Regions from separate parts of the Brevundimonas sp. DC300-4 genome, predicted to be linked through region 1. Evidence: predicted binding sites of a transcription regulator. Region 1 holds the regulator's gene; the other holds the start of a gene.
The links. The regulator HrcA, encoded in region 1, represses chaperone genes, less so after heat shock. The targets are predictions, from matches to a motif close to GTTAGCANTCNNNNNNNNNGANTGCTAAC.
Positions count from the first base shown of each region.

Region 1 (16,020 bases):
CGGCGGGCTGACGGCGGGAGCCATGTTCACCGGCTATGCGGTCGCCGCCCTGGCCCAGGAAGCCCAGCCGATCACGACCGATTCCGAGGGCCTGGCGACGGCGATGGTCTCCTATCCCTCCGCCGACGACTTCGACCTGCCGGCCTATGTCGCCCGCCCCGAAGGCGATGGCCCCTTCCCCGTTGTGATCGTCGTGTCGGAAATCTTCGGCCTGCACGCCTATATCCAGGACGTCTGCCGCCGTCTGGCCAAGGCCGGTTACGTCGCCATCGCCCCGGCCTTCTTCGTCCGCGTCGAGGATCCGGCCCCGCTCGCCGACATGCAGCGCATCCAGGCCATCGTCGGCGCCGCTGGCTACGAACAGGTCATGGGCGACATCAACGCCACCCTGGAATGGGCCTCGGGCCAGCTGTGGGCCAATGTCGACAAGGTCGGGATCACCGGCTTCTGCTGGGGCGGCAAGGTCGTATGGCAGGCCGCCGCCCGCTTCGCCGCGATCGACGCCGGCGTCGCATGGTACGGCCGTCTGGCCCCCTCGCCGACCGCCACGCCCGAACAGGTCGCCGCGGGCCAGCCCTTCCCGGTCGATCTGGCCGACGACCTGAAGAGCGTCGTCATCGGCAACTACGGCGGCCAGGACCAGGGCATCCCCAACGATTCCGTCGCCGCCATGCAGGCGGCGCTGGAGGCCGCGGGCGCCACCGAGAGCGGTATCAAACTCTACCCCGACGCCCCCCACGGCTTCCACGCCGACTACCGGGCTTCCTATCGCGCGACCGAGGCCGCCGACGGTTGGGCCCGACTGCTGGCCTTGTTCGAGGCGAAGCTTAAGTAGAATTCCTCCCCGTTGGGGGAGGGGGACCGCGGAGCGGTGGAGGGGGCCGGCCGCAGACTCCGCATCTGAACCGGGGCCCCTCCGTCTCTACGCTTCGCTTCGAGCCACCTCCCCCATTGGGGGAGGATCGGGACTACGCCTTGCCGTCGAAGGACCCGCCGTTGGCCCCGGGCGCTGCGCCATAGGGATTGCCGCCTTGCGGACCCGACCCCTTGGCCGCCACCACGACCATGGCCGGACGCACGGTGCGGCCGAACAGTTCGTAGCCGGCCTGCATGGTCACGAGGATGCTGCCGCCCGGAACCTCGGCCGAGGGCTGTTCCATCATGGCCTGGTGCAGGTGCGGGTCGAAAGCCTCGCCCGGCCCCGGGGCGACGCGCTTCAGCCCGTTGGTCTCGAAGGCCTGCAACAGGGACTTCTGCGTCAGCTCCAGACCGGTCACCAGACCGGCCTCGCCGGCGTCGGCGTCCTTGGGCGCAGCCATCAGGGCGCGCTCCAGATTGTCGGCCACGCCCAGCAGGTCCTTCGCGAAGCGCTGGATCGCGAAGGCGCGGGCGTCGTTCATCTGGGTCTCGGTGCGGCGCTTGACGTTGTCCGCCTCAGCCGCCGCCCGCATGGCGCGATCCTTCCACTGGTCGCGCTCGGCGATCATGGCGTCCAGCGGGCCGAGATCGTCCGCCGGGCCAGAGTCCAGACCTGCCTCGGCGTTGGCCAGGGCTTCGTCCAGCTCGGCATCGTAGTTCGGGTCTTGGGTATCGGTCACGTGTCTTGTCCGTCCAGGATGCGCCCCAGCACCCGCGCGGTGTAGTCCACCAACGGGATGATGCGGGCATAGTTCAGTCTTGCGGGTCCGATCACGCCGATGGCGCCCAGAACCCGTTGTCGGCCCGTCATATAGGGCGCCGCGACGACGGCGGAACCCGAAAGCGAAAACAGTCGCGTTTCCGCCCCGATAAAAATCCGCACTCCCTGCGCCGCATCGACCCCGTCGAGCAGGCCGATCAGCTGTTCCTTCTGCTCCAGATCGTCGAACAGGACCCGGACCTTTTCCAGATCCTCAGCGGCGCCAGCGTCCTGCAACAGGTTGGCGCGCCCCCGCACGATCAGCGACCGCTGACGATCCGCCCCGCCCGACCAGGCCGCCAGCCCGTCCTCGACCAGACGGGCGGCGGTGGCGTCCAGTTCGCTGCGCGCGGCGGCCAGTTCCGCCCCCATCTCCAGACGCGCCTCGGACAGGAGCCTGCCCTTCATGCGGGCCGAAAGGAAGTTCGAGGCCTCTTGGAGGATCGACGGCGTCACGCCGGCGGCCAGCGGCATAAGCCGGTTCTCGACCGTCCCGTCATCGGCAACCAGTACCGCCAGCGCCTGACCCGAGCCCAGGGCCACGAACTCCACATGTTTGACGCCCGAGTCCCGCACCGGACTGGCGACGATGCCGGCCCCGCCCGCCAGACCCGACAGCAGGGCCGTGGCCTCGTTCAGCGCCTCCTCGAAGCCCTTGCCGCGCCCGAGCAGACGGGCGTCGATTTCGCGTCGCTCCTCGGTCCCGACGTCGCCGATCTCCAGCAGGCCGTCCACGAACAGGCGCAGGCCGGCATGGGTCGGGATTCGCCCCGCCGAGGTGTGCGGCGCCGCCAGCAACCCCGCCAGAGTGAGATCCTGCATCGTGTTGCGGATCGAGGCGGGCGACAGATGCACCCCGCCTTTCGACACAGTTCGCGACCCCACCGGCTCCCCGGTCTCGAGATAGGTCTCCACCACGCTCCTGAAGATATCCCGCGCCCGCTGGTCCAGCGCGGCCAAGCCGGCGTAGTGGGGCGTCATCAGGGGGCTGAGCGGCGGCCTCACGGGCGGCGACCCGATCGCACGGGGAGGTTGGGGGGATACAGGCTCACCCTTTCAGGATAAGCACCGCCGCTCGATACGCCAATGCAATACCGACCTTCAGGATACCCGTCATGCGACCCTCCGAACGCACCCCAGACCAGCTCCGCGCCGTGACGCTGGAGACCGGCGTAAACCGTTACGCCGAGGGCTCCTGCCTGGTCTCGTTCGGCCATACCAAGGTCCTGGTCACCGCCTCGATCGAGGAAAAAGTGCCCGGCTGGATGCGCAACACTGGTCAGGGCTGGGTCACCGCCGAATACGGCATGCTGCCTCGCGCCACCCACACGCGCGGCAAGCGTGAGGCCGCCGCCGGCAAGCAGTCGGGCCGCACGCAGGAAATCCAGCGGCTGATCGGCCGCTCCCTGCGCGCCGTCGTCGACCTCAAGGCGCTGGGCGAGCGTCAGGTGCTGATCGACTGCGACGTCATCCAGGCCGACGGCGGCACCCGCACCGCCTCGATCACCGGTGCCTGGGTCGCGATGGCCTCGGCGCTGGGCTACCTGCGGGCCGAAGGCGTGCTGAAGGCCGATCCGATTCTCGATCAGGTCGCGGCCATTTCCTGCGGCATCTTCGCTGATACGCCCGTGGCCGACCTCGACTACGAGGAGGATTCCAACGCCGAAGCCGACGGCAACTTCGTCCTGACCGGCTCGGGAACCATCGTCGAGATCCAGGCGACCGGCGAGAAGCGCGGCTTCTCACGCCCCGAATTCGACCGTCTTTTCGAACTGGCCGAGGCGGGCTGCAACGACCTGTTCAAGCTGCAGAAGGCCGCGGTGGACGAGGCGCTCGCCCGCCAGCGCTGAGCTTCCACCCCGGGTGTGAATTTATTCTTGTCCACGCCTTGCGGATGCGCGGTCGTATCCCATATCTGGGGGGGGGGGGGTCTTTGACAATCCAGCGCCGTTTCGTCCGCCCTGTCGGAGAACCCTCCGGGGAGTGACAAGGCTCGAAACAGCAACCTTCTGATTCTGTTGAGAAAGACCAAAGGTTTCGTCCGTTAGGTCCGTTTCGTCAGGGTGTTTTTCGCGGACGAGAACGGGCTTTCCAGCAACGGAGAACAGCGTCATCGTCGCGCCTTCCAGATCGCCCGGAGACGCCGCCATGGTTCGTGTGCCCGCCGCCCTTGCCCTTGCGTTCGGCCTGTCGCTCGCCGCCTGCGGCTCGCCCGAGACGGCTCCGGCCGCAGAAGAGACCGCGACCGCGGAAGCCACCGTCGAACAGACGCCGGTCATGCCAGACGACGCTCCGCCCCAGGAAGAAGCCTCGTCGCCCGAGGGCGAGCTGTTGGGCGCCGCCGATCGGACCTGCGCGGACAGCATCGGCGAGGCCGCCGCTGTCAGGCTGGCGGAGCGCTGCACCATGGTCAGCCCGGCCAGCCACCCGCCATGCAATCCCGCCAACGCCTGCACCCTGATCCAGGACGAGATCGACCGCTCCTGCGGCCAATACGGTCCGGGCGAGGCCCGGCCCGCCGAGTGCTCGGCCTGACCCCATAGAAAAAGGCCCCGCCGTTGCCAGCGGGGCCTCGTTCATTTCAGGGCTAACGCCGACGTTTAGTCGCGACGCGGACGGCTGCGACCGCGATCGCCTCCACCGCCTTCACGCTTCTTGCCGCCGCCGCCGGTGTCCTCGGTCAGGGCAGGCTCGCCGCGTTCGGCGCGTTCGGCATTGATCTTGTCCGTCAGGTCTTCACCCGTCGACTGGTCGACGACCTTCATCGAGAGCTTGGTCTTGCCGCGATCGTCGAAGCCGAGGAACTTGACCTTGACCTCTTGACCCTCGGACAGGACGTCGGCCGGGTTGGCGACGCGTTCCAGCGAGATCTGGGACACGTGGACCAGGCCGTCCTTGGCGCCGAAGAAGTTCACGAAGGCGCCGAAGTCGACGACCTTCACGACCTTGCCGGAGTAGATCATGCCGGGCTCGGGCTCGGACACGATCGACGAGATCCAGTTCTTGGCGGCGTCGATCTTCTCTTGATCCGAGGCAGCGATCTTCACCGTGCCGTCGTCCTCGATGTTGATCTTGGCGCCGGTCTTTTCGACGATCTCGCGGATGATCTTGCCGCCGGTGCCGATGATGTCGCGGATCTTGTCGACCGGAACCTTGATGGATTCGATCTTCGGCGCGTATTCGCCCAGTTCGGTGCGGGCGCCGTCGATGGCCTTGTCCATCTCATCGAGGATGTGAAGACGACCGGCCGACGCCTGGGCGATGGCCTTCTTCATGATCTCTTCGGTGATGCCGGCGACCTTGATGTCCATCTGCAGCGAGGTGATGCCGTCACGCGTGCCGGCGACCTTGAAGTCCATGTCGCCCAGGTGATCTTCGTCACCCAGGATGTCCGACAGGATGGCGAACTCGCCCGACGGCTCCAGGATCAGGCCCATGGCGATGCCCGAGACGGGCTTCTTCAGGGGTACGCCCGCGTCCATCAGCGCCAGCGAGGCGCCGCAGACCGAAGCCATGGAGGACGAACCGTTGGACTCGGTGATCTCCGACACGATGCGGATCGTATAGGGGAACTCTTCCGCGGTCGGCAGCATCGGACGGATCGCCCGCCAGGCCAGCTTGCCGTGACCGATTTCCCGACGGCCCGCGCCGCCCATACGTCCGGTCTCGCCGACCGAATAGGGAGGGAAGTTGTAGTGCAGGAGGAACTTCTCCTTGTAGGTGCCGGCCAGCGAGTCGACGTATTGCTCGTCTTCGCCGGTGCCCAGGGTGGCGACCACGATGGCCTGGGTCTCACCGCGGGTGAACAGGGCCGAACCGTGGGTGCGCGGGAAGATGCCGACTTCTGAAACGATGTCGCGGACCTTGTCGAGTGCACGCCCGTCGACGCGGTGGGCGTTGTCGATGATGTCGCGACGCAGGACGTGGGCTTCGCATTCCTTCCAGGCGACGCCGAACTTGGCGGAATCGACGCCGTCCGGGTTCTCGTCGGTCTTCACCAGAGCGGCCGAGGCCTTCTTCTTGGCGGCGCCGACGGCTTCATGACGGGCATGCTTGCCGGGATGGGTGTAGGCGGCCTTGATGTCCTCGCCGACCAGCGACTGGATCTGGGTGACGACGCCCGAGTGGTCCTCAGGCGAGAAGTCGAACGGATCCTTGGCGGCGTGCTCAGCCATCTCGATGATGGCGTCGATGACCGGCTGCATGCCGCGATGGGCGAACATCAGGGCGTCCAGCATGATCTGCTCGGACAGTTCCTTGGCTTCGGACTCGACCATCATCAGGGCGTCCTTGGTGCCGGCAACGACAAGGTCCAGCTGCGAGTCGGGCAGTTGGTCCAGCGTCGGGTTCAGCACGAACTCGCCGTCGATATAGCCGACGCGCGCGGAGCCGATCGGGCCCATGAAGGGCACGCCCGACAGGGTCAGGGCGGCGGAGGTGGCGACCATGCCGACGATGTCGGGATCGTTCTCGAGATCGTGCTGCAGCACGGTGATGACGACCTGGGTCTCGTTCTTGAAGCCCTTGACGAACAGCGGGCGGATCGGACGGTCGATCAGGCGAGAGACCAGGGTCTCCTTCTCGGTCGGACGGCCTTCACGCTTGAAATAGCCGCCCGGGATCTTGCCGGCGGCGAAGGTCTTTTCCTGGTAGTTGACGGTCAGCGGGAAGAAATCCAGGCCCGGCTTGGGCGCGCGACCGTAGACGACAGTGGCGAGGACGATGGTCTCGCCATAGGTGGCCAGAACGGCGCCGTCGGCCTGGCGGGCGATACGGCCCGTTTCCAGGGTCAGCGGGCGGCCGGCCCAGTCGATCGTCTTGCGTTTGATATCGAACATGTTTCGTCTTTCGTAGCCCGGGCGGCGTATTCCGCGCGGGATCCCATCAGTGGGGCTGGATGCGTCGGGCGTTCAGTCCTTCGATCCATGGACCGCCGCGCCATCGCGATCGATCCGGGAGTTAAAGAGGACCGCTCTGGCCCTCGCGTCTGCACCAGTAAAAACCGTGGTGCGCGGCTGGTCTCTGGATGCGGAAAGAGGCGCGGACGTGGCCCGCGCCTCGAAACTGTTCCGCAGAACTGCGCTTAGCGGCGCAGGTTCAGCTTGGTGATCAGGGCGGTGTAACGCTCCTTATCGACCTTGGTCAGGTGGTCCAGAAGGCGACGACGCTGCGAGACCATCTTGAGCAGGCCGCGGCGCGAGTGGTTGTCCTTCTTGTGCGTCTTGAAGTGCTCGGTGAGGTTGGCGATGCGTTCCGAAAGGATCGCGACCTGGACCTCGGCCGAACCGGTATCGCCTGCAGTGCGGGCGTTCTCGGCGATGACTTCGTTCTTACGCTCTGGCGTAATCGACATCGTGTTTCTCCAGAATTAGAGATTGAATACGCGGTCGGGTTCTAGCCGGCCGGCCCGCATCTGACCGAGAGCGACGAGGGTCTGGCCCTGAAAGGCGGAAACGGTGCGAGAGCCGTCCCGGAGGCGGCTCTTGAGCGTCTCGACCTGTCGGGGGAGCAGAACGATCGGTCGTCCCTGACGAAGCGAGAAGGCGTCCTGTTCCGTGACGGCCAGTTCCGGGATGTCGTCCAGGGCGGTCGAAACGGGCAGTAGGCCTTCCAAGGCGGCGTCCCTATGCACCAGATCGGTCAGGAAATCCAGCGTGACGCTGTTCTCGACTGAAAACGGCCCTACCCGCTCGCGTCGGAGGGCCGAGACATGCCCCTCGGCGCCCAGCATGACCGCCAGATCGCGGGCCAGCGAGCGGACGTAGACGCCCTTGCCGGTGCGAATGGTCAGTTCGACATGGTCGGCGTCTGGCGCATCAGTGACCTCGGCCTCGTGGATGGTGACCCGGCGGCTCTCCAGCTCGAAGTCCGCGCCCTCGCGGGCCAGGTCATAGGCTCGCTGGCCGTCGACCTTGATGGCGCTGAACCGGGGCGGGGTCTGGTCGATCTCGCCGACGATGGTCGGCAAAACCGCGCGGACCGCCTCGGCTGTCGGGCGCACATCGGAACGGGCAACGATCTCGCCCTCGCGGTCCACACTATCGGTCGATACGCCCCAGTTGATGGTGAAGCGATAGACCTTCTCCGCCTCCATCATGAAGGGCACTGTCTTGGTCGCCTCGCCCAGGGCGATCGGCAGGATACCGTTGGCAAGAGGGTCCAGCGTCCCGGCATGCCCGGCCTTCTGGGCATCGAACAGGCGGCGGACCTTCGACACGGCGTCGGTCGAGCCCATCTCGAACGGCTTGTCCAGACACACCCAGCCGTTGACGACCAGGCCCTTTTTGCGCCGGCCCATCAGGCCTGGCCTGCCGCGCCTTGCGCTGCTTGACGCCGGACCATCAATCCTCGTCCTCGTCTTCAACAGGCGGCACAAAGGAGTCGGCGCGGACGCGGGGGTCGTCCAGCAGCCGGTTCAGGCGTTCGGCGGCGGCGAAGCTCTCGTCGTGGCGGAAGCGCAGGTCCGGCGTGAAACGCATGTCGATATGGCGGCCCAGGGCGCCGCGCAAGAATTTAGCGTGTTCGTTCAACGCCTTGATGATCTCGTCGATGTGGCCGGCGGTGTCCGAGGTCTCGATCCCGGCGCCCAGCGGCTCGACGAAACAGGTGGCGTGCTTCAAGTCCGGCGACAGACGCACCTCGGTGACCGTCACGGAGACGCCGATCAGGGCGGGATCGCGGATCTCGTTCTCGCGCATCACCTCGACGAGGGCGTGGCGGATCATTTCCGAGGCGCGCAGCTGGCGCTGGCTCACGGTTCCGGCCTTGGCGGCGGGTTTGGAGGATTTTCGGTTGCTCATGGCGTTCGTCCTGTTCGCCGCCGGGGATCGGACCCGGCCGGGAAGCGACGCCGCGTCGGAGCCTTCTGACAGCGGCGAAACAAAAAGAGGCGCGGTCTAGTCCCGTCTGGCGCCGGTGTCCAATTCAGCGCGATCCACGGCGGCGATGACCTCTCCCGCCGTCACTGAACGCAATGGACGGACGGGCAGTCCCGCCGCATTCAACACCCGCACCGTCCAGTTGTTGCACAAGTAGCCGATCGAGAAATGCTCCCGGCTGGCGAAGAAATGCGCGCCGTCGCCGTCCCGCGCCGTGGACAGGCGGGGGTGGCCCTCGACGAGCGTCAGCGAATCCTGGACCCGCCCGCGCAATCCGGCGAAGGCCTCAGGCGACAGGACAAGCGTGCGGCGGTTGTCGGGCGTGAAACGCCCTGCGGGGTTGCCCTTCTCCGGGTCCAGCATGACGACCGAGGCATTGCCAGGCCAGAAAAAGGCCCGCAGGCCGTCGGGGAGCCGCTCTGCCATCGGAGACGTGTCGACGAAGAATTTCGCGTCGCCCCAGCCGATCAGTATCCAGTCGCCCGGTCCGATCGAGCGGGACGCCTCGGCCAGGGGCCCGCCGCCGGCCTCCAGCACCGCCCGGGGCACGGCGAGATCAGTGTGGAACCCATTGTTGAGAACGTGGACGGTGACGCCGGCTTCGGTATGGGAGAGCAAGGCCGGATCACCCGGACGGGTCCAGGTCCACAGGGCGAAGGCCAGTCCCAGCGCTCCAGCCAGGAGCATCGCCCCCACGATCCGCATCAGTCCGTCTCGGCGGCCGAGGCGCGGGGCGGCAGGCTCCATTCGCCCCGGTAGTCGTAGGACAGGGTTACGCAGTGCCGGAACGCCCCGTCCGGCCAGCGTCCTGCACCGTGCATGACGATCGGCCGCCCGGCGCGCACGCGCCCGAGCACGAGGAAGGCGGCGTCGGCCCCGGGGCAAAGGGCACGGGCCAGGCCTCGCCCGTCGCCTTCCTGTGCAAGAGAATAGACTGTACTCTCGGAGGCACCCTCGGGCAGGACCCGTCTCGCCTCATCCGGGCCGCCGCGCGCGATGGTCGCGGAACCGCGCGCCGTTGTGGAGATGATCCGCCGGACGCTGACTGCGCCGAACCAGCCGCGCTCCACCTCCAGCGTCACGCCGCGCGTCAGGGCGGTCGTGACCCGGTCGGACGGGTCGAAAGCGAGATAGCGAGTATCTGCCGCCGCCGGCGTAGCGATGGCGACGAGCGTCAGAACGGCGAGCATACGGTGTAGCATGGCATCACTTCAAACCGCGACTTGCGGCGGAAGGGAGGCCGACGCTGTCGACCTCCCAATCACACCAACCTCGCGCTCAAGCAGCGAGCAACCGCGTCGCGAGCGGTAGCGCCCTGCTAGAGAGTGCGCTGGATCTCTTCGACGGTGAAGCACTCGATGTAGTCGCCGACCTTGATGTCGTGGAAGCCCTGGAAATGCATGCCGCACTCCTGGCCCGACGGCACTTCGTTGACCTCATCCTTGAAGCGCTTGAGCGTGGCGAGCGTGCCCAGTTCCAGCACGACGATGTCGTCGCGGATAATTCGGACCTTGGCGCCCTTGCGGACGACGCCCTCGGACACCCGGCAACCGGCGATTTTGCCAGTCTTGGAGATGTCGAACACCTGCAGCACGGCTGCGTTGCCCAGGAAGGTTTCGCGTTGCAGCGGGGCCAGCATCCCCGAGAGCACGCCCTTCATGTCGTCCAGCAGGTCGTAGATGATCGCATAGTAGCGGATCTCCACGCCTTCACGCTCGGCAAGATCCTTGGCCTGTTTCGAGGCACGGACGTTGAAGCCCAGGATCGGCGCGCCGGCCGACTTGGCCAACTGCACGTCCGACTCGGTGATGCCGCCGGCGCCGGAATAGATGACCCGGGCGCGGACTTCGTCGTTGCCCATCTTCTCGAGCGAGCCCTGAATGGCCTCGCCCGAGCCCTGGACGTCCGACTTGATGAGGACCGGCAGCTCCGAAATCTTCTTGGATCCCAGCTTGGCCATCATATCGACCAGGCTGACCTGGTTGATGCCGCCGGTCGCCTTCTCGCGTTTGATGCGGGCGCGGTACTCGGTCAGCTCGCGAGCGCGGGCCTCGTTCTCGACCACGGCCAGGGGTTCGCCGGGGCTCGGAGCCTCGTCCAGACCCAGGATCTCGACCGGCACGGACGGACCGGCCTCGGTCAGCTGTTCCCCGCGCTCGTTGAGCAGGGCGCGGACGCGGCCGAAGCTGGAACCGGCGACAACCAGGTCGCCCTTCCTCAGCGTGCCGCGCTTGACGAGGATAGTCGCGACCGGGCCACGACCCTTGTCCAGCTTGGCCTCGATGACCACGCCTTCGGCCGAGCGTTCCGGATCTGCCTTGAGGTCCATGACCTCGGCCTGCAGCAGGATGGCCTCGAGCAGGCCGTCCAGATTGGTGCGCGCCTTGGCCGAGATCTCGACGATCTGGGTGTCGCCGCCCAGAGCTTCGCCGATGATCTCGTACTGCAGCAGTTCGTTGATGACCTTCTGGGGATCGGCGTCCGGCTTGTCGATCTTGTTGACGGCCACGATGATCGGAGCACCGGCGGCTTTCGCGTGCTGGATGCTCTCGATCGTCTGCGGCATGACGCCGTCATCGGCCGCCACCACCAGGATGACGATGTCGGTGACGTTGGCGCCGCGTGTACGCATGGCGCTGAACGCCGCGTGGCCCGGGGTGTCCAGGAAGGTCACAGCGTCGCCGTTCGGCGTCTTCACCTGGTAGGCGCCGATGTGCTGGGTGATGCCGCCGGCCTCGCCCGCCGCCACATCGGTGGTGCGCAGCGCGTCCAGAAGCGATGTCTTGCCGTGGTCCACGTGGCCCATGATGGCCACGACCGGCGCGCGGGGCGTCGTCGCCTCGTCGTCGATGTCGTCGGACAGGAAGCCGGCCTCGACGTCCGACTCGGACACGCGACGCACGGTCATGCCGAATTCGTCGGCCACCAGTTCGGCGGTGTCGGTATCGATGACGTCGTTGATCTTCATCATCAGGCCCTGCTTCATCAGGAACTTGATGATGTCGACGCCGCGCACAGCCATCCGGTTGGACAGCTCCTGTACGGTGATGACATCAGGAATGATGACTTCGCGCGGGCGGTTCGGCGCGTCGGTGGACCCGCCCTTGCGCTTCTCTTTCTCACGTTCGCGGGCGCGGCGGACCGACGCCAGCGAACGCATGCGCTCGGCCGTATCGCCGTCGCCGGCCACGGACTGGATGGTCAGACGGCCTTCACGGCGCTTGGGCTCGCCACGCGTGCGACTTACAGCCTTGCCGGCGTCGGAGAAACGCTTGTCGCGATCGTCCTCGGGCTTCAACGGTTTGGCGAAACCGCCGCCGGGCGCGCGGGCCGGGCGCAGAACATTGGCCTCTGCCGGAGGCGCGTTCGGGGCGGGACGACCGCCGGGACCGGTGCGCGGACCTCCCGGTCGGGCGGCGCCGGGGGCCGGACGCGGGTTCAGCGCAGAATAGCGAACGGGCTCGGCCGGACGCGCGGGGGCCCCGGTCGGACGGGCATTGGCCGGACGGTCGGAGTAGGATTTCTCACCACCCCCCATGGCTTCTTCGCGCGCCGAGCGAGCGCCGAAGGCAGGACGGTCGATGGGCGCTCGGGCCGGGTTCGGGGCCTTGGGTACACGCTGGCCGAAATTGACCACAGGACGCGCCGGCGGGGCCGGGCGAGCGGGGGCAACCGGCGCCGGAGCGGCCGGAGCCGGTTCGGGCGCGGCGGTGACCGGAGCGACGGGCTCCGGGGCCGGCGGCGGCGGCGCGGCGGCGGGCTTGGGAGCCAGCGGCGCACGAGCGGCAGGCTTGCCAGTCGGGGCGGGTGCGGCGGCGGTCAGCTTGGAGGCTTCGGCGCGTGCAGCCTCCGCGGCGGCGCGGGCGGCGGCGGCCTCGGCCTGGGCGGCGCTGGCGGCGGCGGCCGTAGCGGCGGCCTGATCACGAGCGGCGGCGTCGCGACGCGCCTGTTCGGCGGCCTGCGCGGCGGCGCGTTCGGCCTGGGCCTGGGTCGCCGTCTCGATGGCGCGACGACGGGCTTCCTGTTCCTCGTTGGACAGTCGGCCGCCAGCGGGCTGTTGCATTTGCGGACGCGGCGCGGAGGTCTGCGGAGCGGGAGCGTCGGAACGCGGACGCGCGACGTCGAAGCCCTGCGGGCGCTGATGCCCGCCGACCGGAGCGCCTGGACGACGTTTGATTTCGACCGCCACCGTCTTGGTGCGGCCATGGCTGAAGCTCTGGCGCACGGTGCCGGTCGGGACCGATCCCACGGCACGCGGCTTCAGGCTCAGAGGCGCCCGTGGTCCCGTCGTCGACGGGGTTCCGGTGGGGGCCTGCGGAGTCTGGCCGTCGTTGGTCTTGTCGTTCTCGTCGCTCATCCGGTCGCTTTACTCGAGGGCGGAGAATTCCGCCGCGTCTTAGTCAAAAGTCGTCTCGTCACGCCAAAGCCTGGAAACGCAAAAAGTCGTGCGGCGTCCGCCTCTCGAAAGAGGCATGACCCCGCCCGTCAATCCGCCCGTTCAGGCTCGTCCTTCGGGTCCTCGTTCGACCCGTTCCCGCTTGAGGAACCCGGATGGTCCGTGTCCCAGGCCGCAGGCCGAAGCGATCGAAATCCCGCCAGTCGTTCGACCTCGATGGTCCAGCGATCGGCTCTGCCGCCATGCAGCAGGACGGCGTGTATCGCATTTTCCAGCCCGAGGGCCAAACTCAAATCGTCCGCACTGAAAGCGCCGCAGACCTTGGTCGTCTGATGTCGTGCCAGGGCGACGAGCTTTCCGCGCCCGTCGGACGATCCGTCGGCGGCCTCGATCAGCCACGCGGCCTTGCCCGAGCGGATCGCTGCGGCGGATTTCTCGAAGCCGGAGATAAGCACGCCTTCGCGCCGGGCAAGACCCAGCTGATCCAGACAGCGCCGGATCAGCAGGGTTTCGACCGTGTCGGCGAGATCGGCCGACGGCTTCAGTTGGGCCTTGGCCGAGCGTGAGAACAAATTTTTCTTCACGGCGGCGTCAATCGAGGCCCGCGAGGCCTCCACCCACATGCCGCGACCGGGAAGTTTCCTTCCAAGGTCGGGGGCGACGGCGCCGTCCGGTCCGGCGACGAAACGGATCAGTCGAGATTCATCCATGGCCTGGTGGGTCACCAGGTCCCGGCGCTCTCTATCGATCGTCGCGTCGCGAAGGCTCATGAACGGCGCACCCCATCACGCGTCTGGGGTCGGCGCGAGGTCGTCTTCGACCTCGGCGTCATCAGCGGTGACCTCGGCTTCGGCGTCGTCCTCCGGGGCGGAGTCGAACACGGCTTCAGGATCGAAGTCGCCTTCGGCGTACTCGCCGCCTTCCTCGTACTCAGGCTCCGGCGGCTGCGGCAGTTCCGAGGCATCGATCCAGCCGGCGGCCACGCGGGCCTGGAGGATCAGCAGTTCTGCGTCTTCCTGGGCCAGGTTGAAGCTCTCCAGAACACCGGCGACCTTGGTTCGCTCGCCGTTCTTCATCTCGTAGCCGCCGCGGATTTCGTCGGTGGCCAGATCGGCCAGGTCCTCGACCGTCTTGACGCCGCCCTCGCCCAGGGCGACGGCGATCGGCAGGGTCACACCCGGAACGGCCATGACCTCGTCCAGCACGCCCAGGGCGACGCGTTTGGCGTCCAGAATGGCGGATTGCTTCTCGAGATAGTCGCGGGCGCGGGCCTGCAGTTCCTCGGCGGTATCCTCGTCGAAGCCTTCGATCTCGGCGACTTCGTAGTTCTCGACGAAAGCCAGGTCCTCGACCGTGGCGAAGCCTTCGGTGACCAGCAGCTGGGCGATGACCTCGTCAACATCCAGGGCTTCCTGGAACAGCAGGGTGCGTTCCGAGAACTCGCGCTGGCGACGCTCTGAGTCCTGCGACTCGGTGATGATGTCGATCTGCCAGCCGGTCAGCTGGGAGGCCAGACGGACGTTCTGGCCGCGACGGCCGATGGCCAGCGACAGCTGCTCGTCGGGCACAACCACCTCGACGCGGTCGGCTTCTTCGTCGAGCACGACCTTGGAGACTTCGGCGGGAGCGAGCGCGTTCACGATGAAGGTCGGCTCGTCCGGGTTCCACTGGATGATGTCGATCTTCTCGCCCTGCAGCTCGGCCACGACGGCCTGGACCCGCGAGCCGCGCATGCCAACGCAGGCGCCGACGGGGTCGATGGAGCTGTCATTGGACAGCACGGCCATCTTGGCGCGCGAGCCGGCGTCGCGGGCGGCGGCGCGGATCTCGATCACGCCGTCGTACACTTCCGGCACTTCCTGGGCGAACAGCTTGGCCATGAAGCCCGGGTGCGCGCGCGACAGCATGATCTGCGGACCCTTGGCCTCCGGGCGGACGTCGTAGATGTAGGTCCGGATCCGGTCGCCGATGTTAAACACCTCGCGCGGGATCGACTGGTCGCGGCGCATGATGCCCTCGCCCCGGCCGAGATCGACGATCGTGTTGCCGTATTCGACGCGCTTGACGGTGCCGTTGACGATCTCGCCGACGCGGTCCTTGAACTCTTCGTACTGGTTGGCGCGCTCGGCCTCGCGAACCTTTCCGGTGATGACCTGGCGGGCCATCTGGGTCTGCACGCGGCCGAATTCGAACGGCGGCAGGTCCTCGACATATTCCTTGCCGACGACGGCTTCCGGATCGCGCTTGGACGCATCGGTCAGCCGGACCATGGCGCTATCGTTGAACTCCTCCAGCTCGTCTTCCGGCATCCAGTCGTCCTCGACGATGGTCACGTGACGGGTCAGGGCCAGTTCGCCGGTCTTCGGGTCGATCTTGGCGCGGATGTCGTGATGGGCGCCGTAGCGCGACTTGGCGCCCTTCTGGATGGCTTCTTCCAGAGCCTCGATCACGATCTCGCGGTCGATGTTCTTTTCCTGCGCGACCGCATTGGCGATCTGCAGAAGTTCCAGGCGATTGGCGGAAATACCGGTCACGGCCATCAGGCGTCGTCCTCAGAAGTCTTTGCGTTGTTTTGGTCTTCAGGCGCGCCTTCTGGCAGGCCGTCGTCTTCGGGTTCGCCCCGCGCGGCGCGGATCGCGGCCCCGCGCTTCAAAAGGGCGTCGTTCATGACAAGCTTGGCGTCCACCAGCCAGTCAAAGGGGATCAGGGCGGTTTCTTCCTCGCCGTCCAGATCGATGGCGATGTTGTCGCCATCCGTGCCGGCGACGATGCCCTTGAAGCGCTTGCGGCCCTCGATCATCCGGTCGGATTCCAGTCGCGCCTCGAAACCCTCGTACAGGTCGAAATCCTTGAGCCGGGTCAGCGGCCGGTCGATGCCGGGCGACGAGACTTCCAGCAGATACTCGCCGGCGATCGGATCGGCGGCGTCCAGAACCTCGGACATGGCGCGGCTCAGACGGGCGCATTCGCCGACGTCGATGTCGTTGTCGATCGGGCGCTCGGCCATGACCTGAAGGCGGCGACGCAGGGTGCCGCCCATCAGACGCACGCGCACGATGTCCAGCCCG
Region 1 covers NZ_JAFCWC010000005.1:8,500-24,519, forward strand. The annotation lists gene ACP7AZ_RS09860 (dienelactone hydrolase family protein) at 1-835, shown strand, start outside; gene grpE (nucleotide exchange factor GrpE) at 969-1,598, opposite strand; gene hrcA (heat-inducible transcriptional repressor HrcA) at 1,595-2,659, opposite strand; gene rph (ribonuclease PH) at 2,794-3,528, shown strand; gene ACP7AZ_RS09880 (hypothetical protein) at 3,827-4,213, shown strand; gene pnp (polyribonucleotide nucleotidyltransferase) at 4,279-6,516, opposite strand; gene rpsO (30S ribosomal protein S15) at 6,762-7,031, opposite strand; gene truB (tRNA pseudouridine(55) synthase TruB) at 7,047-7,976, opposite strand; gene rbfA (30S ribosome-binding factor RbfA) at 8,020-8,478, opposite strand; gene ACP7AZ_RS09905 (DUF2459 domain-containing protein) at 8,575-9,303, opposite strand; gene ACP7AZ_RS09910 (hypothetical protein) at 9,261-9,758, opposite strand; gene infB (translation initiation factor IF-2) at 9,875-12,913, opposite strand; gene ACP7AZ_RS09920 (RNA-binding protein) at 13,042-13,722, opposite strand; gene nusA (transcription termination factor NusA) at 13,738-15,492, opposite strand; gene rimP (ribosome maturation factor RimP) at 15,492-16,020, opposite strand, start outside.

Region 2 (16,020 bases), 94 kb from region 1:
GCCTGCGTACAGAGGCAACCACTTGGCGTCTCGTCTTCTCCGGTCAGCCGTTCAGCGAGCTGAGGCGCAAGGCTATCTCTTCATCAAAGCTCGCGTCGCCAGCGACCTGATCACTGCCAACCGAGTTTATGAAAATCATGGCTTTGAGCATGTAAGCACCAAGCCCGGAGGCAGAAGCCGGGGGCGAGATATCCTGATCCGGTCGAAGGAGCTCTCCTCTCCTTCACTATTCAACTATCGAGCGGCCAAGTCCGCGACTCTTGATGGCGCTGAAGCCTCGCTCGATGAGCAAGCCCTCTACATCCTTGATGTGAATGTATTTTTCGACGTCCTCAGGCAGCGAAAGACCAGCGCGGCAGCGGCAAAAATTATCAACGCCGCTCTTGCGGGAGAAGTCAGGGTCGCGGTCACAGCCGAGTTTGTGAAGGAGCTCCAGCGGACGTCAAAGGGGATCGACGACCCTGTTCTCGCTTTCGCGCGGCTTCTACCGGCGCTCGGCCCTCCCCCGACGGCGCAGATTGCGAGCATCGTTGATGAGCTTGGGCCAATCGTTTTCCCCGATCAATGTCGAGACGGCGTCCTTTCCGCTCAAGACGAGTCTGATCTTCATCACCTTGCCGAGGCCATTCTGTCCGGCGTCGATGGACTGATCACCGCCGAAAAAGCGATCATCCGGGCAGATTCGAAGTTGCGGGCGGACTACGGGCTGAGCGTTTGGGGGACTGATGCCTTCGCCGCCCTTATTCCAACGTTCTCGCAACCGATGGCGGCCGTCCGTGCGGAGCACGACCTTCTTTTTCGAGCGGAAGTCCACGACGCTGATCTCGAGCACTTCCTGGTGCGACGCGGCGTCCCTGCGGAAGCCCTTGCATCGTTTCGCAGAAAGGACGCCGCCGATAAGCGCTTCAGCGCTGTCGGTGTTCGAGAAGACGGTCACCTGATCGCAGCAGCTCTCTATCAGGCGCCCGCTGGGCCCAAAGGCTTCGCTAGAGTCCTCGTCGCCGGCGACGATCACCATCCGTCGATAGCAACGGCCGCAGACTATGTTCTTGAGCATCATGTCCGGCTGGCTGCCGGCAAACGGCCGGCGCGGGTCGAACTCGTCGACGTTCCCGGTCAGTCAACGGTTCGACGCGCGGCGATTGCAAACGGCTTCCTCGCTCAAGCGGGTAGCTCTGGCCTACAGAAGATCGCGCTCGGGACTGCTGTCATCCCGACTTCTTGGGCGGAATGCCGACGCGCGCTCCTCACGTGCGCGAACGCGGAGGTGCCAGCGCAAATGCCGTCGTTTGGGCATAACGAACAGTCCATCGAGCTCACAGCTGACGGACGCACCAACTCGCTCAGCTTGGTAGATTTAGAGTCGGTTCTCTCGCCCGCCCTCTTCCTCCTGCCTGGCCGCTCGGCTGCAATCGTTCCTATTCAGCGGGTCTGGGCCGACGACCTATTGGGCGGGATCCAACTACCTCTTTTTCCGAAGCCCGAGGCCGCCCTCCGATCTCGTCGCGTCTATTTCTCATCGCCTCGGAACGCGGCAACCCTGGTGCGGGGGCGACCGATCATATTTTACGAGTCGGGAAAGGGCCTCGGGCGGTCTGCCGCAATCGCGGTGGCCCGAGTTAGCCGGGCTGAAGTGATCCAAAAGGATCGAGCACCAGAGGAGCTACTTCAAGCTGCTGTCGTGCGTGGGCGAGCGTTGAACCGTTTGACGAAAGATACGACCGTTCTTGCCGTATGGTTCGATAACATTATGCCTTTCGCAACGCCCGTGTCGTTTGCTCAGCTGAAGGTCCTCGGCGTCGACGACAAAACGAACCTTGTCCGCAGTCGGGAAATCGACGCAGAGACCGCATCGAAGATTATTGGAGCCGGACGTCCGCATGCCACGTGAAGACATGATCATGCTGTCCGTCTCGCCAACGTACGCTCGCCCGATCGTATCTGGGGCAAAGTCGGTGGAGCTCCGGCGCCGAGCGCCTCGTATCGCAGACGGAACCCGAGCGTGGCTCTACTCGACGCTGCCCGTTGGAGAAATTGTAGCGCTCCTGAAAATCGATACGGTCGTCGAAGCTCCCATTGCTGAGCTGTGGGAACTCTATGGCCCCAAAGCGTCCATCTCAAAGGCTGCGTTTGATAGCTACTTTGCCGGGCTGGAGTCCGGGGCCGCTCTGATTATCGGCGACGTTCAACCATTGAAAACACCAATCTCTTTGCAAGAAATGAGACGTCACGGAGCGTTTCACCCGCCTCAGTTTTATAGCCGCGTTTCGCCTGAGGCGGCGGCAAAGCGATTGGCGTCCAGTGAGCTCTATCCGCCAGTTCGACTCGTCGCCTAGACGAGGCGGCTCATTCTGGAGCTGCACCGCCGGGCCGTCCAAGAGATGCTCTATCGTCAGACGGACCGACAAAGAAAAAGGGCGGGTCCGTTTCCGGACCCGCCCTCTTCATTTCAGTCGGTGACTGAGCCATGGACCCCGGCCTGCGCCGGGGCGTCCGGGCGGCGTAAACGCCGCCCTTCCGCTTAGAAGTCCATGTCGCCCATGCCGCCCATGCCGCCGCCGCCCATGCCGCCGGAGCCGCCGCCCGAGCCCTTTTTGGGAGCATCGGCCACAGCGGCCTCGGTGGTGATCAGGATGCCGGCGACCGACGCAGCATCTTGCAGCGCGGTGCGGACGACCTTGGCCGGGTCGATCACGCCCATGGCGACCAGGTCGCCGTACTCTTCCGTCTGGGCGTTGAAGCCGAAGGTGAGCGAGGGGTTCTCGAGCACCTTGCCGACCACGATCGAGCCTTCGACGCCGGCGTTCTCGACGATCTGACGGATCGGGGCCTGGATGGCGCGACGGATGATGGCGATGCCGGCGGTCTGGTCGGCGTTGTCGCCTTTAAGACCTTCCAGCGCCTTGGTCGCCTTCAGCAGGGCGATGCCGCCGCCGGGGACGATGCCTTCTTCAACCGCGGCCCGCGTGGCGTTCAGGGCGTCGTCGACGCGGTCCTTCTTTTCCTTGACCTCGACTTCGGTCGAGCCGCCGACGCGGATGACCGCGACGCCGCCGGCCAGCTTGGCCAGACGTTCCTGCAGCTTTTCCTTGTCGTAGTCCGAGGAGGTGTCCTCGATCTGCTTCTTGATCTGGCCGATGCGGGCCTCGATGGTTTCCTTCTCACCGGTGCCGTCGACGATGGTGGTGTCGTCCTTGGTGATGGTGACCTTCTTGGCCTTGCCGAGCATGTCGATGGTGACGTTCTCGAGCTTGATGCCCAGGTCTTCCGAGATGACCTGGCCGCCGGTCAGGACGGCGATGTCCTCCAGCATGGCCTTGCGGCGGTCGCCGAAGCCCGGAGCCTTGACGGCGGCGACGCGCAGGCCGCCGCGCAGCTTGTTGACGACGAGCGTGGCCAGGGCCTCGCCCTCGATGTCCTCGGCGATGATCAGCAGCGGACGGCCCGACTGGACCACGGCTTCCAGGATCGGGAGCATGGCTTGCAGCGACGACAGCTTCTTTTCGAACAGCAGGATCAGAGGCTCTTCGAGTTGAACCTCCATCTTGTCGGCGTTGGTGATGAAGTAGGGCGACAGATAGCCGCGGTCGAACTGCATGCCCTCGACGACGTCCAGCTCGGTCTCGGCCGTCTTGGCCTCTTCAACCGTGATGACGCCCTCGTTGCCGACCTTTTCCATGGCCCTGGCGATCATCTCGCCGACCTCGACGTCGCCGTTGGCGGAGATGGTGCCGACCTGGGCGATCTCGGAGTTGTTCGAGACCTTCTTGGCCGAGGCCTTGATGTCGGCGAGGACGGCCGTGACGGCCTTGTCGATGCCGCGCTTCAGATCCATCGGGTTCATGCCGGCGGCGACGGCCTTGAGGCCTTCCTGCACGATCGATTGCGCCAGGACGGTCGCGGTGGTGGTGCCGTCACCCGCCTTGTCGTTCGTCTTCGAAGCGACTTCGCGGATCATCTGGGCGCCCATGTTCTCGAAGGCGTCTTCCAGCTCGATCTCTTTGGCGACCGAGACGCCGTCCTTGGTCGAGCGCGGGGCGCCGAAGGACTTCTGGATCACGACGTTGCGGCCCTTGGGACCCAGGGTCACCTTGACGGCGTTGGCGAGGACGTTGACGCCGCGCAGCATCTTGTCGCGCGCGTCGGTGTTGAACTGTACGATCTTGGCAGCCATGTGAGGCAGCTCCTAAATATTGAATTCGTTGAAGAAGGTCGGACGATCGGTGTGCTTACAGCACGCCCAGGACGTCGGATTCCTTCATGATGATCAGGTCTTCGCCCTCAAGCTTTACTTCCGTACCCGACCATTTGCCGAACAGGATGCGGTCGCCGGCCTTCAGTTCGAGGGCGTTGACCGTGCCGCGCTCGTCACGAATGCCGGGGCCGACGGAGACGACTTCGCCTTCCTGGGGCTTTTCCTTTGCGGTGTCGGGGATGATGATCCCACCCTTGGTCTTGGATTCTTCTTCCACGCGCTTGACCAGCACGCGGTCGCCGAGAGGACGAAACGCCATCTGTGTATTCTCCAGTGAAGACTTCAAAAGTTCATCGTCGCGGCTCGGAGGCGGCTTTTGGCAGCCGGGCCCCACGAGTGCTAACGCGCAGCGGAAGTAGGGTCGCGGCCCAGCAGCGTCAAGACGTGCGCGCTCGATGAACGCCAGATGAACGGGAATTCAATTCAGCCGTTCAGGTTCACGAGCGCAGCAATGGATTTCGTCGGTCACCGTTCGCCCGGGTGGGAGAGCAGGCTTCACTGACCGCCTTGGAGGGCCAGAGAATGAAGATGTTTCGGATGATCGCTGTCGGCGCGGCCGCCCTGACCCTGAGTGCCGTCGCCATGCCGGCCGCCGCCCAGAACTACGGTCGCGGCCATGACCGGCACGATCGGAATGACGACGGCGATGTGGTCGCAGGGCTGGTGGTCGGCGCGGTCGTCGGCGGGATCGCCGGCGCCGTGCTCGGCGACGGCGACGATCGCTATGTCGCCGGCGGAGCCCTGGCCGGGGCGGCTCTGGGCGCGGCGGCGGCCAGCGACGACGACCGTCGCGGCTATCGCTCCTATGGCGGGAGCAGCTACGGCTACAGCTACGGTTCGGGCTACGGTTACGGCAACAGTGGATACCGCTCCGACTGTGACTACTGGCGGGACGGCCGCTGCTGGCGCAATCGCGGCCACTGGGAACGCGAGCACGGCATCAACAGCCGCGAGCGGGGCTGGGATCGCCGCGACTGGCGCTCGGATCGCCGGGACGATCGCCGGGACGATCGCCGGGACGACCGGCGCGACGAACGCCGCTGGCGCAACTACTGAGACCTGAAGCGGGCCCTTCGGTGCCCGTTTCTACATCAGGCGGGTGAGCAGTGACGCGGTCGAGGGATCGAGCGTCGCCGACGGTCCGCCGGCCGAGACATCCTTCAAGATCGCCCTGGCCAACACCTTGCCCAGTTCCACCCCCCACTGGTCGAAGGAGTTGATGTCCCAGATCACGCCTTCGACGAAGGTCTTGTGCTCGTAGAGGGCCAGAAGGGCGCCCAGCGTCCCGGGCGTCAGACGCTCCATGGCGATGGCGGTCGAGGGTCGATTGCCGGGGAAGGTCTTGTGCGTTGCCAGCCGGTCGGCCTCGGCCGCACCCGCGCCGGAGGCGATCAGTTCAGCCCGCGCCTCCTCCGTCGTCTTGCCCAGCATCAGCGCCTGACCCTGGGCCAGAGCATTCGACCACAGCGGGCTTTCAGGCGCGTCGGCGTGCGTCTTCGCCACAATGACGAACTCGGCCGGGACGACCTGCGGCCCCTGGTGAATCTGCTGAAAGAAGGCGTGCTGGCCGTTGGTGCCGGGCTCGCCGAAGATGACGGGGCAGGTCTGGCGCTTCACGGGCGAGCCGTCGCGATGCACCCGCTTGCCGTTCGACTCCATCTCCAACTGCTGCAGGAAGGAGGGCAGCCGACGCAGGGCGTGGGCGTAGGGGGCGACTGTGCGGGCCGGCCGGTTGATGCCGTCGACGTTCCATATCTGGGCCAGGGCCATCAGGACGGGGGCGTTCTTCTCAAGCGGCGCCGAAACGAAATGCTCGTCCATGGCCGCAGCGCCGGACAGCATGGCGTCGAACACGTCCGGCCCCAGGGCGATGACGCAGCTCAGGCTGACCGCTGACCACAGGGAGTAACGACCGCCGACCCAGTCCCGGAAGGCGAAGGTGCGGGCGCAGCCGAAAGCCTTGGCCTTGTCCGGCGCGGCGGTCACCCCGATGAAATGCCTGTCGCGGCCGGCCTCGGGCAGGCCGGCCGCCAGCCAGGCCCTGGCGGCCTCGGCATTGGCGAGGGTTTCCTGGGTGGTGAAGGTCTTGGAGACGACGACGACCAGGGTCGTCTCGGGAGCGAGGCCGGTCAGGGCCTCGGCCATGTCACGCGGATCGATGTTGGCGACGAAGCGCAGGTCGATCTGCGGGTCGACAGGACGAAGCCCGTCCCAGACGACACGGGGACCGAGATCCGAGCCGCCGATGCCGATGTGGACGATGGCCTTGAAGGGCTTGCCGGTCGCGCCCGTCTCGGCGCCCGAGCGGACGGCGGTCGCATAGGCGGCCATGTCGGCGCGGACGGCGTCGACCCCGGCGGAGACGGCTTCGCCGAGGGCGTGGAAGTCGGCCCCCGTCGCCGCGCGCAGGGCGGGGTGGAGGACGGCGCGGCCCTCGGTGAAGTTGATCGCCTCGCCGCCGAACAGCCGTGCCCTTGCCGCTTCGACTCCGGCCGAACGGGCCAGGTCCAGACAGGTCTCGAAGGCGGCTTTTGTCCAGCTCTGCTTGGACAGGTCGAGGTAGAGACCCGCCGCCTCGACCGTCATCCGAGCCAGCCGATCCGGGTCAGCCGCGAACTGGTCGACGATGAGGGCGTCGGCATCCCGCGCCGCGGCGACATCGAAGGCGGTCCAGTCGGTCATGCGAACATATCCCCTTAATCAAGGTCTCGTTTACGGGTGGGGCGTAGACCGGTTCAATCGTAGATTCGCGAAAAGGTCGTTCACCATGTCCTGTGGCATCGCCATCGCCGCCGCCCTCCTGCTGAGCGACCCCAATGTGGTCCTGGCCGCCGCCGAGCCGGCTGCGGTGGCCGGAGCGCCGGTCTCGGTCGCCTCCGAGCCCCTGTTCATCGACATCGTCAGCCGCGCCGGCGCCCTGAAGACCGTCGTCGAGGGCTGGAACGGCGTGCTGACCGACTTCGACGCCTTCAAGCTTGAGGCGCAGGAACTCGCCGCTCTCGACATGCAGGCACATCTGATCCTCAAGGAGCGCGGCACGGACGGCGACCTGAAATGCATCCTGCGCGGCATTTCCGAGGACATCCCGCTTAAACTCGGGGCTGTGGAAGCCGCCGCCACGGACGAGGCCCGCGCCACCGCCCTGTCGGAACTGTCCTATCTGCTGAACGACAATGTCGAGGTCATCACGGCGCCGCCCCAGCCCGAGGTCTGATCAGGCCTCTTCCGGGTATTTGATCGAACAACCATAGGGCTGGGCGTAGGCCGTGCGAACGGGCCGGCCGGCTTCCACGTCCTCGAGCGCCGCGCGCACGAAATTGTTCGCGCCTTCCAGATCCTCGACCGTGTTGGTCGGACGGTCGTCGATCCCGCCCGTGAACAAGATGCGGCCATCTCCGTCGATCACCCGCATGTCGGGCGTCGTCATCGCGCCGTAAGCCTTGCCGACCGCTCCCTCGGGATCGAGCAGCAGATGGGTCGAGGCGGCGTTGTTACGGGTCCACCAGGCGCGGGCCCCTTCGCCCTCGACATGGCCCTGTTTGCCCGGCGCGGACGAGATGACGGTCAGCCAGACCACGCCGTCGGCGACGGCCTCGCGCTGCAGGGCCTGCATGGCCCCTGAGGAATAATGTTTCTGGACATAGGGGCAGCCCTCGTTGGTCCATTCGATGACGACAGTCTTGCCCCGGAAGTCGGCGAGGGAACGCGCGACCCCTTCGCTGTCGATCAGGGTGAAGGCGGGGGCGACCTGGGCCCGACCGGTCGTCGCCACGGCGGGGGTCGCCCCGGTCGCCGGAGCGGCGGCGGGCGCCTCGGCCTGCTGGCAGGCGGCAAGGGTCAGAAGGACGGCGGCGAGGATGGGCAGGCGGTTCACGGCGGCGGTCTCCTTCGGGTCGGCTCAGGGGCGGGCGCTCTCCAGGGCGTCGATCACGACCCCTTCGGTCAGGAGCTGGGGCAGGATGCGGGGCTCGGGCGAGCCGGGCGCATAGAGGAGGTATAGCGGAACGCCGGAGCGTCGGCGGCGCTCCAGCTCGCGGGTGATCGCGTCATCTCGTCGCGTCCAGTCGCCGACCAGATAGACCGCGTTCGACGCCGCCATGGCCTCGGCGACCCTGGGGGAGCTCAGCGAGGTCCGCTCGTTGATCTTGCAGGTGACGCACCAGTCGGCGGTGAAGTTGACCAGCACCGGCCGACCTTCGGCCTGGGCCGCCGCCACGGCCTCCACTGACCAGGGTTGCGAGGCCAGCGGACCAGACGCGGCCGTGACGTCTCCGCCTTCCGCCCGTGCCTGACCGATGGCGACGCCGGTCAGGGCGATCGCGGCGACGATGGACAGGGTCGCTGTCACGGCGCTGATCACGCCGGCCCTGCCTTGCGCGCGACAGGTCTGATTGACCCCCGCCAGCCACAGGCCGAGACCCAGGAAGAGGATCGCCAGGAAGAGGACGCCCAGCGCATCTGCCCCCGCCTGCCGCGCGAAGACCCAGACCAGCCACAGGCCCGCGCCGTACATGGGGAAGGCCAGCAGGCCCTTGAGCCGATCCATCCAGGGGCCGGGGCGAGGCAGCTTCGCCAGCAGACGCGGCGACAGGCTGACGATCACATAGGGCAGGGCCAGACCCAGACCCAGCATCAGGAAGACGACCAGCGCCATCGGCCAGGGCATCAGCAGGGCGGCCCCGAGGGCGAAGGCCATGAAGGGCGCGGTGCAGGGCGCCGCCACCACCACCGCCAGCACGCCGGTGAAGAAGGCGCCGACCCCGCCGGAAAGCCGTGACAGGGGCCCGGAACCCGCCACCTGCAAACCGGCGCCGACATGGAAGACGCCCGACAGGTTCAGGCCCACGGCGAGCATCAGGAGGGCGAGGACGGCCACGACGCCCGGCGACTGAAGCTGGAAGCCCCAGCCCACCGCCTGCCCGCCGGCCCGCAAGGCGAGCAGGATCCCGGCCAGGACGAGGAAGGTCGTGAGCACGCCTGCGAGAAAGGCCAGGCCGTCTCGCCGCGCCTCTGCGGGCGCGTGGGCGCCGGCGGTCAGGGCGGCGGCCTTCATGGCCAGGATCGGGAAGACGCAGGGCATGAGGTTCAGGATCAGCCCGCCCAGCAGGGCCAGGAGCGCCGCCTGCAGGAAGCCCGTCCAGGATGACAGCGAGCCGCCTGCGGGCCGCTCAGACAGGTCGAGCGCGCCACCGCCCCGCGCCCCCACCAGGGCCGGGCCGGGAACGGCCGCGATCTCCCAGGCGCCGTCGTCGGTGACGAGGAGTCCCCCGATCGGCCCGGTCAGCCCCTCGGCCGCCAGCTTGCCGCCGACGGACAGATTCAGGGTCACCCCGTCCGGCCCCCGATCGCCCGGCTGGGGCGCTGAATGGTCGATCAGGCCGGTCTCGAACGGGAAGAACCAGGCGCGTTGGGGCTCAAGGCCCGCGAGCGGTCCGCCGGTCGCGGAGAGGCGCAGCGTCCGGCCCTCCAGCACGGCCCGGGCGGTGATGCCGGCGGGACGGGGGGCGGTCTCGACCACGGCCTGGATCGCGGCGCCGTAGTGGGGGTCCAGCGGCGCCGCGCCCTGGCGAATCGGGAGGTCGAGCCTGAGCGTCAGCTCATCCGGCACGCACATCTCGTCGCTGCACACCAGGAACAGGGCGCGGACGATGACGGGCAGGGTGGAGCCGGGACGGGCGCGGGCCGGAACCTCGATCGGCACCGGCAGAAGCACCTCGCCGGAGTAGCCGTAGTTCATCAGGTGCTGGAGACGTTGCCGTTCGGGCGTCGGCCAGACGATGTCCCCGGCAACGACGCCTGCGGGCAGGGTCCAGTCAAGGGTGGTCGCGCCGCCGGAATCACCGGGATTGCGCCAGTAGGTGTGCCAGCCGGGCTCTATCGTCTGGCGGACGGCAACGATGGCGGTGGAGCCGGGCGCGGCCCACTGGCTCATCGGGACCAGTTCGGCCTCGATCCGCACCGTGCGTTGGGGGCCGGACTGGGCGAAGGCGGGCGCGCGGCTGACCGCCGGTGCCTGGGCCAGGGCCGGCGCTGTCGACAGCAGCAGCGAAAAGAGGAGGGCGAAAAGGCGCGACATCGCCAGCAGCCTTAGCGGCCTGCGGTCCTTACCGCCACGGCCCAATCCGTCACAGGAGCGCCATCGCCTAGCGTGTGGCGACGCTCACGGCGGTCGAGACCTTGTCGAACGTGCCGGTGGCCTTGCCGGCGAACAGGGAGACGGCACCGACGATCACCAGGAAGATCATCGCCACGATCAGTCCGTATTCGATGGCGGTGGCGCCGCTGTCGCTTTTCAGGAACCGGCGGATCAGGCGCATCATTCGGCCCTCCGTTGGGCGAAACCTTAAAGAAGATCGCGCAACCAGGCGACCAGCGGGGCGTCGGCGGGCGGCATGGGATAGTCCGACAACTTGTCCGGCTTCACCCAGGCCAGGGCGGCGTGCTCGCGCTGGACGACCACGCCGGACCAGCGCCGGCACAGGTACAGTGGCATCAAGAGGTGAAACGATTCGTAAGCGTGGCTCGCGAAGACGAATGGGGCCAGACAGGCCTCGTTGACGTCGATGCCCAACTCCTCGTGCAGTTCGCGGATCAGGGCCTCCTCGGGCCGTTCGCCGGGTTCGACCTTTCCGCCCGGGAACTCCCACAGCCCCGCCAGAGCCTTGCCCTCGGGCCGCTGGGCGATCAACACCCGGCCGTCCACATCGATCAGGGCGACGGCGACGACAAGGACGGTGGGTAGTACGGGGGGGAGGGCGGCTTCGGTCATGCCGCCCAATACCGTCTGGCGTAACGCGACTGCAATCATTGGTCATCCAGTGTGTCCGCCACGTCCTTGCGGATTGGGGCGGCAATCAGGCAAGCAGTTTTGCTTTCGTTCCGTCGGCGTCCGACGGCTTTACCGTGAGATCGTTACCGCCCGCCATGGCCCCCTCCTCCCTGTCAGACACATTGTCGAGCCCCGAGGTCCAGGCCTTCGCCAGCGGATTCCCCGTGCTGGTCGTCCACCTCATGGTCACCTTCGGCCTGCTGGGCGCGGGAGCGGTCATCTACGCCCTGCTGACGCCGTGGAAGGAGATCAGCCTCATCCGGGAAGGCAACGCCGCGGCCGGCGTCGCCTTCGGCGGGGTCCTGCTCGGCCTCGCCATTCCGCTGGCGGTGTCGATGTCGGTGTCGACCTCAGTGGCGGATATCGTCCTGTGGGGCGTGGCGACCCTGGTGTTGCAGCTTCTGGCCTTCCGCATCGTCGATCTGGTCCTGACCGGCCTGCCCCAACGCATTCAGGAGGGCGAAATCTCCGCCGCCGTGCTCCTGGTGTCGGCCAAGCTGGCGACCGCCCTGATCCTCGCCGCCGCCCTGACGGGCTGAGCTCGCGCGGATGCGTTTTCCCCGTCCACCGGACTGGCTGATCTATTCCAGCGTGGTCTTCGCCCTGGTTCTGGGTTCGCTCAGTCGGCGCGAGAACGCCGATGCCCCGCCCGCGCCCCCGCCGCCTGACGAGATCGAGGGCGCACTGCTGGGGCCCGTCACTCCCTTTGATCCGTCGGTGACGGTGACCGCGCCGGGCGCGCCCTTCCAGCCTGTCGCCGGAACCGCCTTCTCGATCGCCGGACGCGGGCGCTGGCTGACCGCGCGCCATGTCGTCGAGGGCTGTCGTCGGCCGGCGCTGGTCGTCGGCGGCGGTCGCGCCGTGGCGGCCGATGTGCGGTTATCGCCCCGGGCCGACATTGCCCTGCTGATCACCGCCGGCGGTCCGCCCGCCCTGCCAGTCACGACCCATACGCCCCTGTACGTCGGCCAGAGAGCCTTCCATCCCGGTTTCCCGCAGGGCAGGCCCGGCGAGGTCACCTCGCGCCTGCTCGGCCGCGAGACGCTAAAGGTCCGGGGACGCGGCGCCCATGACGAGCCGGTGCTGGCCTGGGCCGAGGTCGGGCGAACCTCCGGGCTGGAGGGCACGCTCGCGGGCCTGTCCGGCGCGCCCGTACTGGACAGGCGGGGACGAGTCGTCGCCCTGACCATCGCCGAGGCGCCGCGCCGGGGACGGCTCTACACCACCGCGCCCGACACCCTGGGTCCCGCCATCCGGGGGGAACAGCAGGCGGACGAACAGTTGCTGGGCGAGCCCGTAACCGTCGATAATTATGGCCGGGTCTCGGACGACCTGCGCCGCGACCTGCGAGTCGCCCAGGTGGTCTGTCTGTCGCGGTGAGCACCCTGCCGGTCGATCCGCATCTCTATGTTGTCTTCCTGGGCGTGATGATGGTCATGGCGGTGACGCCGGGACCCGCTAACCTTTTCTCCATCGCCACCGGCATGGAGCGCGGCAAGCGGGCGGTGCTAATCGCTGTGGCCGGCATGAATGTGGCGACCCTGGTCTGGTTCGGCGCGGCCGCGCTTGGACTCGGCGCCATGGTGACGGCTTTTCCCGAGGTGTTTCGCTGGGTCGCGATCGCCGGCGCCCTCTATGTCGCCTGGCTGGGCGCGTCCTCGATCCGATCCGCGTTCAAACCTGCCCCGGGCGAGGTCTCGACCGAGGGCCGAACCCACCTGCGCCGACCCGCCTTCGTCGATGGTTTCCTGGTGCAGATCGCCAATCCGAAGGCGGTGCTTTTCTTCACCGCCGTCCTGCCGCCCTTCCTCGATATCGACCGTCCCGCCGCACCCCAACTCGCCCTATTCGCGGTCGCGGTCATCGGCATGGACGTCCTGACCATGAGCGCCTACGGTCTCAGCGGTGCCGTTCTGGCGCGGCGGATGGGCGAGCCTCGTTTCCGGCGCGGCTTCGGTGTCTTCGTCGGCTCCCTGCTTCTGATTGCCGCAGTCCTGATTGTTTCGCGATTATAGAGGTTTGTGAGTTGTCGTAACGTCTCTGTTCATGCGCCATTCAGGTGAAATGACGGACTTTCTGCTCAAGTTCAGGAGCCCCCAATGACGTCTTCGATCAAATCCCTTCTCGTGGTGGCCGCCTCGGCCCTGACGTTGGCTGCCTGCGCCACATCCACCGCCTACGCCCCTGCCGGCTTCAACGGCCAGCGCGGGGGCTATGCCGAGCAGCGGCTGGAGAATGACCGTTATCGCGTCAGCTTCTCGGGCAACTCGGTCACCGCGCGCGACCAGGTCGAGATGGGCCTCTTGCTGCGCTCGGCCGAACTGACTGTCGAGAACGGCTACGACTGGTTCTCAACGGTCAATCGCGCCACCGATCGCGACACCCGCTACCAGACGATCGGCGATCCGTTCTTCAACCGCTACAGCCCGTTCTGGGGCCCGTCGTGGCGCTACTACGGCCCGCGCGGCTGGAGCCGGTGGAACGACCCGTTCTGGGGCCGTGACGACTTCGACGTTCGCCAGATCGACCGTTACGAGGCGACCACCGAGATCGTGATGGGTCGCGGCGCGAAGCCTTCCGGCGACGCCAACGCCTTCGACGCCCGCGAAGTGATCGCCAACATCGGCGGCAGCGTCACTCGCCCGATGTGATCAAGGCTTCCGAAGCAGCGGCTCAGGCCACCGCTTCGGATTCCGCCCTTGGCGGCCCCAGGTCGGCGATCGGCGAGACATAGTCCGCCATCGCGTCGAACTCGTTCAAGAAGATCGCCCGCAGGTCATCGGTCTCCATGATGACCTCGTGCTTGGCGTGATCGATCTCGACATAGCGACCCCGGCCAAGCCGCTTGGCGGCCCAGCGGTTGGTCTGTTTCCAGACGCGGTCGTCGTCGCCTGCCTGCACGATGGTGCAGGGAATCTGGACGGACTTCAGCGCCTTGGGCTTCAGCGATCGTTCGCCCGCGTCGATGCCGAACGCCAGCCAGCCCCAGGTGGGGCCGCCGACCGCCAGGTGCGGACAGGCGTACAGCTGCTGACGCCACAGTTCGTAGCGGGTCTCGTCGGACGTCAGTGCGTCCTTCTCGAAGGTATGGTCAAAGGGATCGTCAGCGTCGTCCAGCACGAAGTCGCCGGCCTTGCCATGGCGCACGTTCCAGCGCACCGCCAGCTTGACCGACCACATCGACCGTTTTCCGGTCTTGATGCGCAGCATCGGACTGGACAGGACCGCCCCGGCGAACCGGGTCTCGCCGGCCTCCAGACAGAGCAGGTTCAGCACCCCGCCCATCGAGTGGCCGACCATGATCCAGGGCTTGGGCGCGCGCGTCTCGAACGCGTCCAGAAGCCGGGCATAGTCGTCCTGGAACTCCTCCACCGCACGGGCGTGACCCTTCAGCCGGTCCGGCAGCAGTCGCGCCGACAGGCCCTGGCCGCGCCAGTCGTGGGCCAGGACGCACCACCCGCGCGCGAGGAAGTTGCCGATGACCTCGAAATATTTCTCGATTGGCTCGGTCCGGCCCGGCGACAGCACCACAGTGCCTCGCGGCTTCGGCGCGACCAGGGCGGACGGGGTCCAGAGAGCAGCGCGCAGACGCAGGCCCCCGGCGCCCCGAAACCATTCGCCGACCCCTCCGGGAGGGGCGGCGGCTCCGGGCACGCCCATCAGCGGTGCATTGGCTGCGAAGGCGGCGGCGCGGTTCACTCGGGCTTCCTGAACTTCAAGGTCATGCGATCGCTTTCGCCGATCGCGCGGTATTTGGCGGAATCAAACGCCGGATCGGGCGCCTCACCCTGGGCCGCCGTCAAGAGGCGCGGCGGCAGGGTCTCGACGCCGAAGGGGTGGTCCTTTGTGTCTTCCGGGTTCGCGTTGATCTCGGAGGCGGCGACGAAGATGAACCCGGCCTCGGCCGCCAGCTGTTTGACGAACGCCTCCTGAACATAGCCGTTGGAGGCTGCCGGATCCTGATCCTCGTCGGGAGCCAGCCGGTGCTGCTCCACGCCAAGGACGCCGCCGGGCTTCAAGGCGGCATAGGCGTCCGCGAAAGCTTTTTCGGCGATGCCCGCCGCCATCCAGGCGTGGATGTTACGCATGAACAGAGCCATGTCGGCGGTCCCGGCCGGCGCCACGGGTCCGGTCCCGGACCCGAAGGCGCTGAACTTCACGTCGCCGTACAGCCTGCGGTCCGAACCGAACCGGCGCTCGAAATTGGCGACCAGGGCCGCCTGGGCAGGGTCTGTCCCCGGTCCGGTCGCGAAGCCCGCGCCGTAGTATTCGCCGTCGCCCTTGGCGAGATAGGGGGCCAGGATCTCGGTGTACCAGCCGCTGCCCGGCCAAAACTCGACCACATGCATCGACGGTTGCAGGCCGAAGAAGCGCAGCGTCTCCAGTGGGTGACGATAGATGTCGCGCGGCCGGTCTGCGGCTCGCCAGGGCCCCTGGATGGCCCATTCGAGTGAGCCTTCCGGCGGCCCGGCGGGAGCCTCGGGGTCGGCGGTCTTCTGTTCCTTTCGGCCACAGGCCGCGACGCCGGAGATCAGCACGAGACCAACGCCGGACAGCATGGCCCGACGCGATGGTCCCGTTCGCCCTATCCGCGCCTGATGCCGCATCAACTCTTCCCCGCCGGCCGTCGCCGGGAGGGCGACGCCGTCCCGGAACGGGTTGGGATAGAGGGGTTCGCCAATGCCGTCAAAGGCTTGAAACTCAGGCGGGCTTGCGGAATCGCAGGGTCATCCGATCGCTCTCGCCGATAGCGTCATATTCGGTCCGTTCGGCCTCGGTCAGCGGCGTCGCCCGGTCGGTGGCGTTGCCTTCGCGCGCGGCGCTGGTCCGCACTGGCGGCAGGGTCCAGACGCCGAACGGGTGGTCGCGGTCGTCCCTGGGATTGGCGTTCAACTCGCTGCGTGCCTCCAGCACGAAGCCGGCCGCCTGCGCGGCA
Region 2 covers NZ_JAFCWC010000005.1:102,353-118,372, reverse strand. The annotation lists gene ACP7AZ_RS10390 (GNAT family N-acetyltransferase) at 1-1,891, shown strand, start outside; gene groL (chaperonin GroEL) at 2,522-4,174, opposite strand; gene groES (co-chaperone GroES) at 4,230-4,514, opposite strand; gene ACP7AZ_RS10375 (hypothetical protein) at 4,778-5,311, shown strand; gene pgi (glucose-6-phosphate isomerase) at 5,342-6,937, opposite strand; gene ACP7AZ_RS10365 (hypothetical protein) at 7,023-7,469, shown strand; gene ACP7AZ_RS10360 (redoxin family protein) at 7,470-8,129, opposite strand; gene ACP7AZ_RS10355 (protein-disulfide reductase DsbD family protein) at 8,154-10,331, opposite strand; gene ACP7AZ_RS10350 (Flp family type IVb pilin) at 10,399-10,575, opposite strand; gene ACP7AZ_RS10345 ((deoxy)nucleoside triphosphate pyrophosphohydrolase) at 10,599-11,024, opposite strand; gene ACP7AZ_RS10340 (DUF350 domain-containing protein) at 11,180-11,623, shown strand; gene ACP7AZ_RS10335 (S1 family peptidase) at 11,634-12,464, shown strand; gene ACP7AZ_RS10330 (LysE family translocator) at 12,461-13,099, shown strand; gene ACP7AZ_RS10325 (CC0125/CC1285 family lipoprotein) at 13,184-13,735, shown strand; gene ACP7AZ_RS10320 (alpha/beta fold hydrolase) at 13,758-14,783, opposite strand; gene ACP7AZ_RS10315 (class I SAM-dependent methyltransferase) at 14,780-15,643, opposite strand; gene ACP7AZ_RS10310 (class I SAM-dependent methyltransferase) at 15,786-16,020, opposite strand, start outside.
Region 2: a site for HrcA is predicted at 4,571-4,599, ahead of groES (co-chaperone GroES). Genes of this name have one in related genera too.